3 regions of the Pseudoalteromonas sp. 23_GOM-1509m genome follow, and region 1 is predicted to be linked to each of the others. Evidence: predicted binding sites of a transcription regulator. Region 1 holds the regulator's gene; each other region holds the start of a gene.
The links. The regulator MetJ, encoded in region 1, represses methionine synthesis genes. The targets are predictions, from matches to a motif close to TAGACGTCTAGACGTCTA.
Positions count from the first base shown of each region.

Region 1 (4,294 bases):
GCAAAAAGGGTAATTAAAGCTTGTGTGCGTGCGGGTTGTTGGATAAAATTCGCGACCAATAAATTTGTTTTAACGACGTATGGTGCCAGACTTCGGGTTTGGAGAGCGATGCGGCCTTAACTAGAGGTTCCTATGAAAGAAGGTATTCACCCTAAGTACGAAGTAATTTCTGCAACTTGTTCATGCGGAAACAAATTCGAAACTCGTTCTACTCTGTGTAAAGACATTCACTTAGACGTATGTTCTGCGTGTCACCCGTTTTACACTGGTAAGCAAAAGATTTTAGACACTGGCGGCCGTGTTGATCGCTTCAACAAGCGCTTCGGTGCACTTAGCAGCAAAAAATAATTTTTTGTTTCTATGTAAAAAAAGCACCTTAGGGTGCTTTTTTTGTGGCCAAAATTTACTTTCCTACCTGCTTTCTTAGCAATTTTGTATTTATTTTTTTTGCATAACTATTTCCTGTTCTTATTCTGAGTATGCATAAACATTTGCAGACAAAACAGCCAATATTCTCTATATTTTTATTTGTTAAACTTTAAAGATGGTACTCAAATGCAGGTAACGTGAGGTTATTTGTGTTTAAAGTTAAATAAAATTCGGTATTTCACTATTTTAATTTAAGACTAAAAAATACGCTTTATAAAAATAGAACAAGGGCAAAAAGTACCTGTATTTTTCATTTTTATGACGAATTTATATTTTAAAAATGTCAGGATAATCTAGGGAAGTTGCTGATAAATCACTTAAAATTAACAGTTCTAGCATATAACAGGATAGACCTGATATTGCTTGGAATTTAAAAATAATAAAGGTATCGTAGATTAAAACTACCTCTCACTTTAACTTAAATTGCAGGATATAATCGCGTTATGTCAGATTTTCGTGAACAAGCACTACATTACCATGCCCATCCCGTTCCAGGTAAAATCAGTATTGAGCTGACCAAGCCCGCTGAGACGGTTAAAGACCTCGCGCTCGCATACAGCCCCGGTGTCGCAGAACCTGTTCGTGAAATTGCCGCTGATCCAGCAAATGCCTACAAATATACTGGTAAAGGAAATATGGTTGCGGTTATTACTAACGGCACCGCAATTTTAGGCTTAGGTAATTTAGGTCCACTGGCTTCAAAACCCGTTATGGAAGGTAAAGCGCTACTATTTAAGCGTTTTGCAGGGTTAGACTCTATAGATATTGAAGTTAAGCACCGTACTACCGAAGACTTTATTAACACGGTGGCTAATATTGCCGACACCTTTGGTGGAATTAATTTAGAAGATATTAAAGCGCCCGAGTGTTTTGAAATAGAAAAAGCGCTTATAGAGCGTTGTAGCATTCCTGTTTTTCATGATGATCAGCATGGTACGGCTATTGTAACGGCTGCGGGTATGCTAAACGCGCTGGAAGTACAGGGCAAAGCAATTGAAGATGCAATTATTGTATGTTTAGGTGCCGGCGCTGCAGCTGTTGCCTGTATGGAGCTTTTAATTAAGTGTGGCGCGTTGCGTGAACATATTTATATGTTAGATCGCAAAGGAGTTATTCATACGCGTCGTGATGACTTGAATGAATATAAGCAATTATTTGCAAACAATACCGATAAACGTACTTTACAAGATGTAATTGAAGATGCCGATGTGTTTGTGGGTGTATCGGGCCCTAATTTATTAGCCCCTGAAGATTTAAAATTAATGGCTGATAGACCCGTGGTATTTGCTTGTTCAAACCCCGATCCTGAAATCGATCCGCAATTAGCACACGCTGCACGTAACGATTTAATTATGGCTACAGGTCGCTCTGATTATCCGAATCAAGTTAATAACGTATTGTGTTTTCCGTTTATTTTCCGTGGTGCGTTAGATGTACGTGCCAGTGAAATAAACGACGAGATGAAAATTGCTGCTGTAGAAGCAATCCGCAGTATTGCTAAAGAGCCCGTACCGGCTGAAGTGCTTACTGCCGCAGGCATCGACAAATTAGAGTTTGGTGCTAAATATATTATACCAAAACCAATGGATCCACGTTTGTTACCACGTATAGCTAAAGCGGTTGCGCAGGCGGCGGTAGACTCTGGCGTTGCACAAATTGATATGCCAGAAAACTACATGGCGTAATTGTTAAGTGTAAATTAGCGCAAAAAAAAACCTCAGCATTTGCTGAGGTTTTTTTGTATAAAGACCCTTCTAGTCTTCATTTAAAATAGGCACTTCTAGTCCCATTTCTTGCATTATTTTCTTCACTTCTTCAGGTACTTTTTCTGCGTTATCTTTACGCAAATCATCATCATTAGGCAGCGGTTGCCCGGTAAACGCATGCAAAAACGCTTCGCATAAAAGCTCGCTATTTGTTGCATGACGTAAGTTGTTTATTTGACGACGAGTACGTTCATCAGTTAATACTTTTAATACATTTAGCGGGATCGAAACGGTGATCTTCTTTACTTGTTCGGATTTTTTCCCGTGTTCTGCGTATGGGTGAATATATTCACCATTCCATTTAGCCATAAGATGTATCGTTGCCTCAGATTATAAATTGCTCACACAGCATCAAAGCGTGTAAATATGCGTGAAATTCTATCGGTTTAAAAAAGATAGTCAAATACTAGTTATTTAGCTATCTAGACATTTAAATGTTTTGACATCTTAAATTGCATGCGCTACCTTTTAGACGTCTAAACATCCAAATTAGTAAAGGTAGCGAAAATGAGTGAAAAAAATAAGGCAACAATTGCTGTTCGTAGTGGAATAGAAGCCGACAAACAGCATGGTGCGGTTGTTCCACCGCTTTATTTATCAACAACTTACTCATTTGCTGACTTTGATACAAAGCGTCAATATGATTATGGCCGCAGTGGTAACCCTAATCGTGACATTTTGGCTGAGGCGCTCACGGAGCTTGAAGGTGGCGCTAAAGGCATTATTACCGCAACAGGCATGGCAGCCGTTCACCTAACAACACAATTACTTAATAGTGACGATACGTTAGTGATCCCTCATGACTGTTATGGGGGCAGCTATCGCTTATTTACTTCGCTAGAAAAGCGCGGCTTATTAAAACTAGAAGTGGTCGATTTTACCAAAAGCGACAGTTTGACACGCATCCTTGCTATTAAACCTAAGCTGATTTGGATTGAAACACCTAGCAATCCTATTTTACGCTTAACAGATATTAAAGCGGTAACTGATACAGCTAAACAGTGTGGTGCACTGGTTGCCGCCGACAACACATTTTTATCGCCAGCATTACAAAACCCGATTAAGTTTGGCGCTGATATTGTGGTGCACTCAACCACAAAATATATCAATGGCCATTCAGACGTTGTTGGTGGCGCGGTTATCGCAGCGACTGCTGAGTTAGGTGAAGAGTTAGCGTGGTGGGCAAATAACATTGGCATCACCGGCGCGCCATTTGATAGCTATTTAACGCTCAGAGGCTTACGTACTTTAAACGTGCGTTTAAGGCAACACCAAGAAAATGCACTCGCCATTGCACAGTATTTAGAACGCTCCCAGTTTGTTGCCCAAGTTTACTACCCAGGTCTTGAATCACACCCTCAACATGCGCTAGCTAAGGCGCAGCAGCTTGGCTTTGGTGCTATGGTTAGCTTTGATATAAAAGGCGATATAAACGATGCTGCAGCGTTTTTAACGCGCTTAAATGAATTTAGCTTAGCGGAATCATTAGGTGGAGTAGAAAGTTTGATTTGTCACCCTGCGACTATGACCCACGCCGGCATGGACGCAACCGCGCGTGCAGAAGCCGGAGTAGGCGACACGCTTATTCGTATTTCGGTGGGAATTGAAGATGTAAATGATTTACTCGCTGACTTAGACAGGGTATTTAATTTGGTGCGCCCAGGACAAGCCGATCCCGGCCTATCGGCAAAAAGTGGTGCTAGTGAATCATTTGGTTCAGCAAAGTTAAACGCGGCGCATCCGGCGTTATGGTAGTGCATACCAATCTTCAAAATACAAAACATAAATGCGAGTCGGTATTAATATGGTAAATCAGGTTCATAAATTTGGTGGTTCGAGTTTAAGCTCAGCGGATCGCTTTAAAAGTGTCGCAAATATTATTTTAACTCATGCTCAAGCTGGGGATTGTGTGGTGGTATCGGCTGCCGGTAAAACCACCGATACCTTAGTTAAACTGTGGCAAAGCTATCAACAGCAAGACACTCAAGCTATTGCTGATATTGTATTGCTATTGAGTAACCATCAAATAGCTCTGATTGAGCAATTATTAATAGCTAACGCTAAGCACCATGCGCTTGATTTACTTGAAACTGAGCTCA
Region 1 is NZ_JADO01000011.1:64,243-68,536, forward strand. It holds gene rpmE (50S ribosomal protein L31) at 133-348, shown strand; gene N523_RS0104935 (malic enzyme-like NAD(P)-binding protein) at 873-2,114, shown strand; gene metJ (met regulon transcriptional regulator MetJ) at 2,184-2,504, opposite strand; gene metB (cystathionine gamma-synthase) at 2,703-3,950, shown strand; gene metL (bifunctional aspartate kinase/homoserine dehydrogenase II) at 4,000-4,294, shown strand, end outside.

Region 2 (4,294 bases), on a different contig from region 1:
GGCATAACAGTATCTTATTGGACAGATCTCGATTCAATTAAAAAGTGGAAAGCTAACTCAGAGCATTTAGAAGCTCAAAAAACTGGACGTAAATCTTGGTACGAATCTTTCAAAGTTCGTATTTCAAAAGTAGAACGAGATTACGGCATATAACAAGAGCTTTAAACAGAACTTGCTCCTCACCCGTTTTAGCCTGTTAATTAGGCGTTGTTAGAAGCAATGCAAATTTTTGAGTACAACCATACTATGATAAACAAGCTTGATAATCCGAATAAAGAAGTTGCCAATCAAATTTTCGAGGTCTTTCAAAATTCTTATAAAGTTGAAGCTAAACTTATTGGTACTCTTAATTTTCCACCGTTATCGCGCAGTGCCAAAGATATAGAAAGTTCCAAAACCCTATTTTATGGTTTTATTGAAAATGGATTTATTGCCGCAGTTATAGAGATTACTTTAAAAGGTAAGCATTTAGAGATCGACAGCTTAACTGTTGACCCAAGTTATTTTAGGAAAGGCATTGCAAACAAATTACTTAGTTACGTTCTTGGCTCATTCGAATATACAAAAGCCATTGTAGAAACGGCTGTAGCTAACGAGCCTGCAATAAAGTTGTACAAAAAGCATGGCTTTGTGGAGTTCAAACGGTGGACTCCATCTCATGGCATCGAAAAACTAGCTTTGTTCAAACCTCACAGATCAAGTTAGTACTTATTAAAATAAACGAAGCTAACTACTTGAACCGGCTTATTTTATGTAGCTTATCATTCTGCCCGAACCCCGAACCCCGAACCCCGAACCCCGAACCCCGAACCCCGTAATTAAGCTATTAGTTTCTCCGCAAGGTTGAGTTCCATCGTTGCTTTTAATAAACGGTATAAGTTAATTGATGCATCTATTTCTTCTTTACGATTGGTTAAGCTTTCAATATTTAAACCCAGTGGTACACCTAAGTGGGCACAGCTTTTTAAAATTGAGTCGAGATTTTCACGACAAATACGTACCGATTCGCTTAGTGTATTTTCCGAATCAAGCATGCGCCATTTAGTTGCCTCTGGCACTGAGATGCCTAGCCACTGCATAAACTCTAAGGTTTTTTCACCACCACAAGGCGTAAAGGTCAATATAATCCGATTAGGTGTCAGGCCTTGTGCTTTGCATGTGCGCGCATAACTGGTTATTAAATCTATGGTTGCTTGTGCGTTGTACACGGCTTGAGAGATAAAAAACTGGCATCCTTGTGCTGTTTTTTCTATTAATCGTTGGTGCTCGTTGCGCTTATTGGCATGGCGCTCAGCAATAGTGACACCACCTAAAAAGAAGTCTTCTGACTGCTCTGCTAGTGTTTTATAGGCATTCGGTAAGCTCAGCTTTATATCACCTGCTGATGAAGGGCTGCCCACTAACACCACGTTTTTTAAATCGTAGTCATTTTTAGTTTCATCTAACCACGCTTTAAACTCACTCACACCGCGCTGAGCTACACTTTTATAAGTAATTACATCAAGATCAGATAAGCCTCGTAAGAGTTGACTGTACTCGCGCGGATCAACTGTTTGCTTAAATGCAAATGGACGCGCTTGCTCTGTACGGCTGCTTTCATCTTGAATGTCATAAATAATCACACCGTCATATTCAATTTCGTGTAAACGGCCTAATAACTTTTCGGCAATGACTTTTAATTGCGCTTTATCAGTCCCAATTTTTGGCGGTGTTGTGCCAATAAGGTAAACACCTTGGTTGGTGTCCTGTATTTTTTCTTGAAGTGATAAAGCCATAATCCTCATTCCAGCTTAATTTGTGATGATGGATTTAATATAGCAGCCATTTAGACGTCTAGATAGATTTATTTTGTTGAAAGTTTCTCAACTAACGTGAATTATTTTCATAGTTAAATTAAATAACTGACACAGTTGTTTACATAATTAATAGGCTTAGGGCTCTTATATTTAATTACTTTACGGCATACTTAGTTTGGTAAATGTTTTAAAAATTGCTCAATTTAAAAAGGGATAACAATGAAATTTAAATTATTGGCAACTAGCCTAGCGGTATCGCTGGCCTTAACAGGTTGTGCTATGCCGCAAAGTCAAAACACGCAAACAGCAGCTCAACAAGAACAAGTTAATAAAGCAGATGAGCGTGTTTTTTCACAAGATTACCTAATAGAAGAGCTAGATAACGGCCTACGTGTGATGGTAGTTAAAACCGATTACCCAGATGTAGTATCGCTACAAATACCGGTATCTGTTGGCTCGCGTAATGAAGTGGAAGCAGGTAAAACTGGTTTTGCTCACTTTTTTGAACACATGATGTTTAAAGGCTCTGAAAAGTTTCCGCAAGATGTGTATTCAGATATTCTAAAAAATTCAGGGGTTGATAACCGCGCCTACACAACTAACGATTACACTAACTACCACTTAAATTTTTCAAAGCAACATCTTGATAAAGTACTTGAGATTGAAGCTGATATTTTTCAAAACCTAAGCTACACCGAAGAGCAATTTAGAACCGAAGCGCTAACGGTTAAAGGCGAGTACTTAAAAAATAACGCCAGTCCAATTCGTAAATTATTAAGTGCGGTACGCCAAGAAGCGTTCGAAAAACATACCTATAAACACACTACAATGGGCTTTTTTGAAGACATTGAAGCTATGCCAGATCAAATGGCCTACGGTAAAGAGTTTTTTGATAAGTTTTATAAGCCTGAATATGTATCGCTTGTGATTGTTGGTGATGTTGATCCAAAAGAGACCATGGCGATGGTTAAAAAACACTGGGGTAATTGGCAAAAAGGCGACTATGTTGCTGATATTCCAAAAGAGCCAACTCAGCAAGCGCCAAAATATGTGCATGAGCAAAACGAAGGATTACCTGGTCACTGGTTACTCGTGTCGTACAAAGGCGCTGCATGGGAGCCTCAGAAAAAAGACAGAGCCGCATTAGATTTACTGTCGCAGCTTTATTTTTCGAGCAATTCAGATATTTACCAAGAGCTGGTAGTAGAAAAGCAAATAGCGAGTCAAATGTTTACCTATAACCCTGAAACTAAAGATCCAGGGTTACTGCATGTATTTGTAAAAGTAGAAAATGCCGATGATTTAGCCACAGTGCGTGATGCCATTAATCGTACGTATGCCAAAGCGCGTACCGAGTTGGTTGATAGCCAAAAACTTAGCGATTTAAAGTCTAACCTTAAATACAGCTTTATAAATGGTTTAGATTCGTCGCAAGCAATTGCCTCTACACTTGCCAGCTATATGCATTTTGAGCGCGATCCTGAGGTAATTAACCAACTGTATAAATCGGCAGACAATATCACTAGCGAAGATATTAGAGCCGTTGCCAATAAGTACTTTGTTGATAATGCGCGCACCACAATTACTATGTCGGCACTTGATAAAGCCCCAGGTTTTGAACAAGAAAGCGACTTAGATGCCTTGGTAGCTAAGTATCAGCAAGTACCGAGTAAGCCTATCTTTAAAGTGCTGGATAAAACTAATAGCTCGCCTTTAATCGATATTAACTTATTATTTAATACCGGTGCCGCTGCCGATCCGCAGGGTAAAAAAGGCGTGGCGGCACTGACTGCCGCAATGCTGGCGCAAGGTGGCTCAACCTCAATGAGTTACAAAGATATTAAAAAGGCAATGTACCCGCTGGCGGGTAGCTTTGGTTATCAAATAGATAAAGAAATGCTGTCGTTCCAAGGGCGTATTCATAAAGATAATGCAGCTCAGTGGTATGCCTTAGTGAGTGAGCAGCTATTAAGCCCAGGCTTTAGAGAAGATGACTTTAAGCGTCTGAAAAAAGAAATGATCGATGGCATTAAATCGGGTTTAAAAGCTTCTAATGATGAAGAGTTGGGTAAAGAAGTCCTCTACAGTGTGCTTTATAAAGGCCACCCTTATGAAAGCTATAACTACGGTGACTTATCAGATTTAGAAGCGCTGACCCTTGATGATGTTAAAGCGTTTTATAATGCTGAGCTTACACAAGCTAAACTTACTGTGGGTTTAATTGGTGCAGTCCCTACAAAACTCAAAGCACAAATGTTAGCTGACTTAGCGACACTCCCTAAAGGCGAACAAAGCCGCTTAACAATCCCTGATGCGCCAGAACTTAAAGGTCATCATGCAACGATTGTTGAAAAGTCAGCGCAATCAACGGCTGTGTCGTTCGGGTTTCCTATTGATACCATTCGTAGCAGCGAAGACTGGACCGCATTGTGGCTAGTGCGTTCGTACTTTGGTGAGCATCGCAGTTCTAACAGTTACTTGTACGAACGTATTCGTCA
Region 2 is NZ_KI912433.1:458,660-462,953, reverse strand. It holds gene N523_RS0115570 (antibiotic biosynthesis monooxygenase family protein) at 1-153, shown strand, start outside; gene N523_RS0115565 (GNAT family N-acetyltransferase) at 247-705, shown strand; gene N523_RS0115560 (methylenetetrahydrofolate reductase) at 819-1,775, opposite strand; gene N523_RS0115555 (M16 family metallopeptidase) at 2,016-4,294, shown strand, end outside.
Region 2: the regulator MetJ is predicted to act here: its motif matches at 1,819-1,836, upstream of N523_RS0115560 (methylenetetrahydrofolate reductase).

Region 3 (4,294 bases), on a different contig from region 1:
TTAGAAATTGATTTTCCAAAAGAAAATAAAGATGAAATTGGCACGCTTAATGGTTCATTCAAAGATATGACCATTGAAATCCGCAAACTCATCGATGGCTTAAACCAGCGCATAATAGAAAAAGAAATTGCAGAAAAGGCTGCAAATCGCTTGTCTAAAGCGGTTGCCTTCTCGGGCACGGGGGTGGTGATCACTGATGAAAACTTTGTGATTGAATATGTTAATCCAAAAATGCTGGAAATGACCGACTTTGCAGAAAGTGATTTCCTGCGCCAGCCACTTCTGACTATTATTGCTAATGAAATGACCATGCTGGTAGAGGACATTGATATTGATTTGCGCAACCGTAATTACTGGCGAGGGGATACCCTTATTGAAGCGCAAAACAAGCCACCCATATGGGTATCGCTGAGTGTGTCACCTATTCGTGAAGATGGTGGAAAAATCACCAGTTACGTTGCTTCAGCGCAAGATATTTCATTTGTAAAAGAAAGCCAACGCAAAATGGAACAGCTCGCTTACTTCGACACATTAACCGGGCTTGCTAATCGTACATTCTTTAGAATGCAGCTTAGAAAGTCGATGGCGCTTGCTGAAAGAGGGCGTTACTCGTTTGCTTTATTTTATTTTGATTTGGATGAATTTAAGCGTATTAACGATACTTTAGGTCATGATGCAGGCGATCAACTATTGGTTGAAGTGGCAACGCGCTTAAAGCAGCGCTTACGAGCAGAAGATACTATAGCCCGTTTAGGCGGTGATGAGTTTGCGGTATTACTCAGTGGTATTGAGCATCAAAAAGAAGCATCGGAAGTCGCTGACACCATTCAAAAAACGTTAAATCAGCCAATAAAATTAGGTAGTAACGAAGTCATTGTTAGTGCCAGTATTGGTATTACCTTGGCGCCATTTGATAGCTTAGAAGAAGATCAGTTATTAAAACATGCCGATTTAGCCATGTATGAAGCAAAAGCGAAAGGGCGTAATACGTTCCACTTTTATAGCCAAGATCTAAATGCAGCCGCCAATGAGCGATTATTCCTTGAAAATGAGTTGCGCCATGCAATTAAAGAAAAGCAACTCACACTGCATTATCAGCCACAAGTTGATTGTCGCGATAATAGTGTAGTGGGATATGAAGCATTGCTTCGCTGGTTCCATCCTACGCAGGGATTCATTCCACCTACTAAATTTATTCCTATTGCTGAGGCAACGGGTTTAATTGTGGAACTTGGTAAGTGGGTATTACAACAAGCGTGTGAGTTTACTAAACGACTAGAGCAACAAGGTAGAGCGAGCAACATGTCGATAAACCTGTCAGCAAGGCAGTTTAAAGACGCAAGCTTAGTACCTATGCTGAAAAAAATAATCATAGAGACGCAAATTAATGCTAAAAGCCTGCACCTTGAACTGACTGAGAGCATGCTAATGGGTAATGTTGAGGCGGCTATTGATCAGCTACATCAATTGAAAAAGCTGGGTATTTCAATTTCTATTGACGATTTTGGTACGGGCTATTCTTCGTTGAGTTACCTTAAACGTTTTCCTGTTGATATTCTTAAAATTGACCGCTCGTTTGTTAAAGATATCCCTGAAGATGATAATGATATGGAGATCACCGCTGCGATTATTGCGATGGCACAAAAGCTCAAGCTTGATGTGGTTGCTGAAGGGGTTGAAACAATAGAGCAAGTTGAATTTTTACAAAACAATAATTGTTTTATTGTGCAAGGCTATTACTTTAGTAAGCCCGTAGCCGAAGCCGATATCCCTGTGTTGTTTGAGCAATTAGCTGCGTTAAAAGTCCCTGAATAGAACAAAAATTGCGGGTTAACCACCCGCAATTTTTACCTTAAACTTTAATCCTTCTAAAATCGCCTTTAACTTATCGCGATCATCACCTTGTACTTCAATAACTCCTTCTTTTACTGCGCCACCTTGGCCCATCTTACTTTTTATTGTTTTTGCTAACTTTTTTAAATCGTGCTGTTGGGGATCTAATCCTACAACTAGCATTACGCCTTTACCTTTTCGACCTTTGGTTTGACGCTCTATGCGAATAGACCCGTCTTTAAATAGTTTTACATCCAGTTCTTTTTCTGGCTTTGGCTGGTCAATTCGCCCTGTTGCTGTTGAATACACTAAGTGATTATCACTCATAATTAACCTATCTAAGATTGAATCTAATATTGGGCTAAATAATAACAAATTTGTGACGCAAAGGCGTAATTTTTGCGCCTAAGCTAAACACCTTTTAATCCCGCAAAGATAAACATCCTCTGTTTAAGTACCGCAATAGTGCTTATGAATAAAAGTGCTTAAGGATTTTAAAAAGCGCTTTAAATTGGCTAGCGCTATAAAAATATCCATGCTACTATTTCGGCATTATAGATGTATGGATGGCCAAATGATAAATTCTTATTTAGAGCAAGCTCAGCTTAATGTAGAGCAACAGTTAATTAATGCTGAGCTAGAAAAGCTTGAGCAGTACTTAAATAGCAATGCTGCACCGGCCGTGCGTTGGCAGTATCAAATTCCAGAACTCGGTGAAGGTGGCGCATGTAGTTTATTCGGCTACTTGCAAGATGAGCCGTTTAATTTAAACGATTACGTTAGCCAAAATACGCAAACAACGGCAAAGTTAGCGCAACTTCAGTTGATTGTTGACTATGTAATCGAAAACACCCAGTTAGATTGGTATGGCATCTATCAAAATACGGCCACCCCTGAAGGCGAGCAGTTATTAAAGCTCGCTTATTTTGGTGCACCGAGTCGCCCTTTATTTCCGCTCACCGCTGAATTTGCAACCGGCAGTAATAATGTGCAAGTGGCACTCAGTGGTAAAGGACGTGTCATTAATAATGTTGAGCAATATTTAGCCGCGGGTGGTGAGTATTACACCTGCGATCCGAAAGTAAAAGCAGAGGCCTGTTTACCACTATTTAATGCGCAAAAGCAGTGCATTGGCATTGTCGATGGCGAAGCCTTTAGCACGGATTTTTTTGATAATGCGACACTCGCGTTATTAATTGCATGCTGTATTAAAATTCCTCACTTTTTAGTGTAAATAACACTGGTCAATCGAGTGAGTTTTTATGTTAAGCTTAGCGCAACAGCTAACCCCTAAATAACGAAGAGATAGTCAATGTTCTCAGTATTAAAACCATTACCAACAGACCCTATTCTTGGCCTTATGGCGGCCTATAAGCAAGATACTAACCCTAATAAGATTGACTTAGGGGTTGGTGTATATAAAGACGAGCAGGGGAATACCCCGGTATTAAAGTCAGTAAAAAAAGCAGAAGCGTTTCGTTTAGAAAATGAAATGAGCAAATCTTACATTGGTCTTGCTGGTAACTTAGATTACTGTCAACAAATGGAAAATCTTCTTCTTGGTGAGCACCCGGCATTATTAGCTAATCGCGTACGCACAGCACAAGCACCTGGTGGTACAGGCGCACTTCGTGTTGCAGCAGAATTTATTGTACGTTGTAACCCAGGCGCTACTGTATGGGTTACCAACCCAACGTGGGCTAACCACATTAGCTTATTTGAAGCTGCAGGCTTAACTGTTAAAGAATACCCATACTACGACTACGAAAACAAAGATTTATTGTTTGATGAAATGGTTGAAACATTAACACAGGTGCCTAAGGGCGATGTTGTGTTATTACATGCATGTTGTCACAACCCAAGTGGTATGGATTTAAACGAAACACAATGGAATACCATTGCTGAACTTGCAAAAGATGTGGGCTTTACGCCATTGATTGATATTGCATACCAAGGTTTTGGTTCTTCTTTAGAAGAAGATGCGAATGGTTTACGTATTTTAGCCAATGCGGTTGAAGAGTTGATCATTTGTTCATCATGTTCTAAAAACTTTGGCTTATACCGTGAGCGTATTGGTGCGTGTTCAATTATTGCAAAAGACAGTGCAACCGCTGATATTTCAAACTCGGTATTATTAAGTGTGGTACGTAGCATTTATTCTATGCCGCCAGCGCACGGTGCAGACATTGTAAACACCATTTTAAGCAGCACAGAGTTAACGCAGTTATGGCACAGTGAACTTGATGAAATGCGTAACCGTATTAATGGTTTACGTAGTTTAATTAAAGACAGCCTTGCAGCCAAAGACATTGCTCAAGACTTCTCATTTATAGACCGCCAACACGGTATGTTCTCTTTCTTAGGTATTAATAAAGAGCAAATCGAGCGTCTACAAAAAGACTACGGTATTTATATTGTGGGCTCTAGCCGTGTAAACGTGGCGGGAATTAGTCAAGCAAAC
Region 3 is NZ_KI912434.1:118,354-122,647, reverse strand. It holds gene N523_RS0116155 (bifunctional diguanylate cyclase/phosphodiesterase) at 1-1,815, shown strand, start outside; gene N523_RS0116150 (translation initiation factor) at 1,831-2,160, opposite strand; gene N523_RS0116145 (GAF domain-containing protein) at 2,408-3,067, shown strand; gene N523_RS0116140 (amino acid aminotransferase) at 3,146-4,294, shown strand, end outside.
Region 3: the regulator MetJ is predicted to act here: its motif matches at 2,389-2,406, upstream of N523_RS0116150 (translation initiation factor).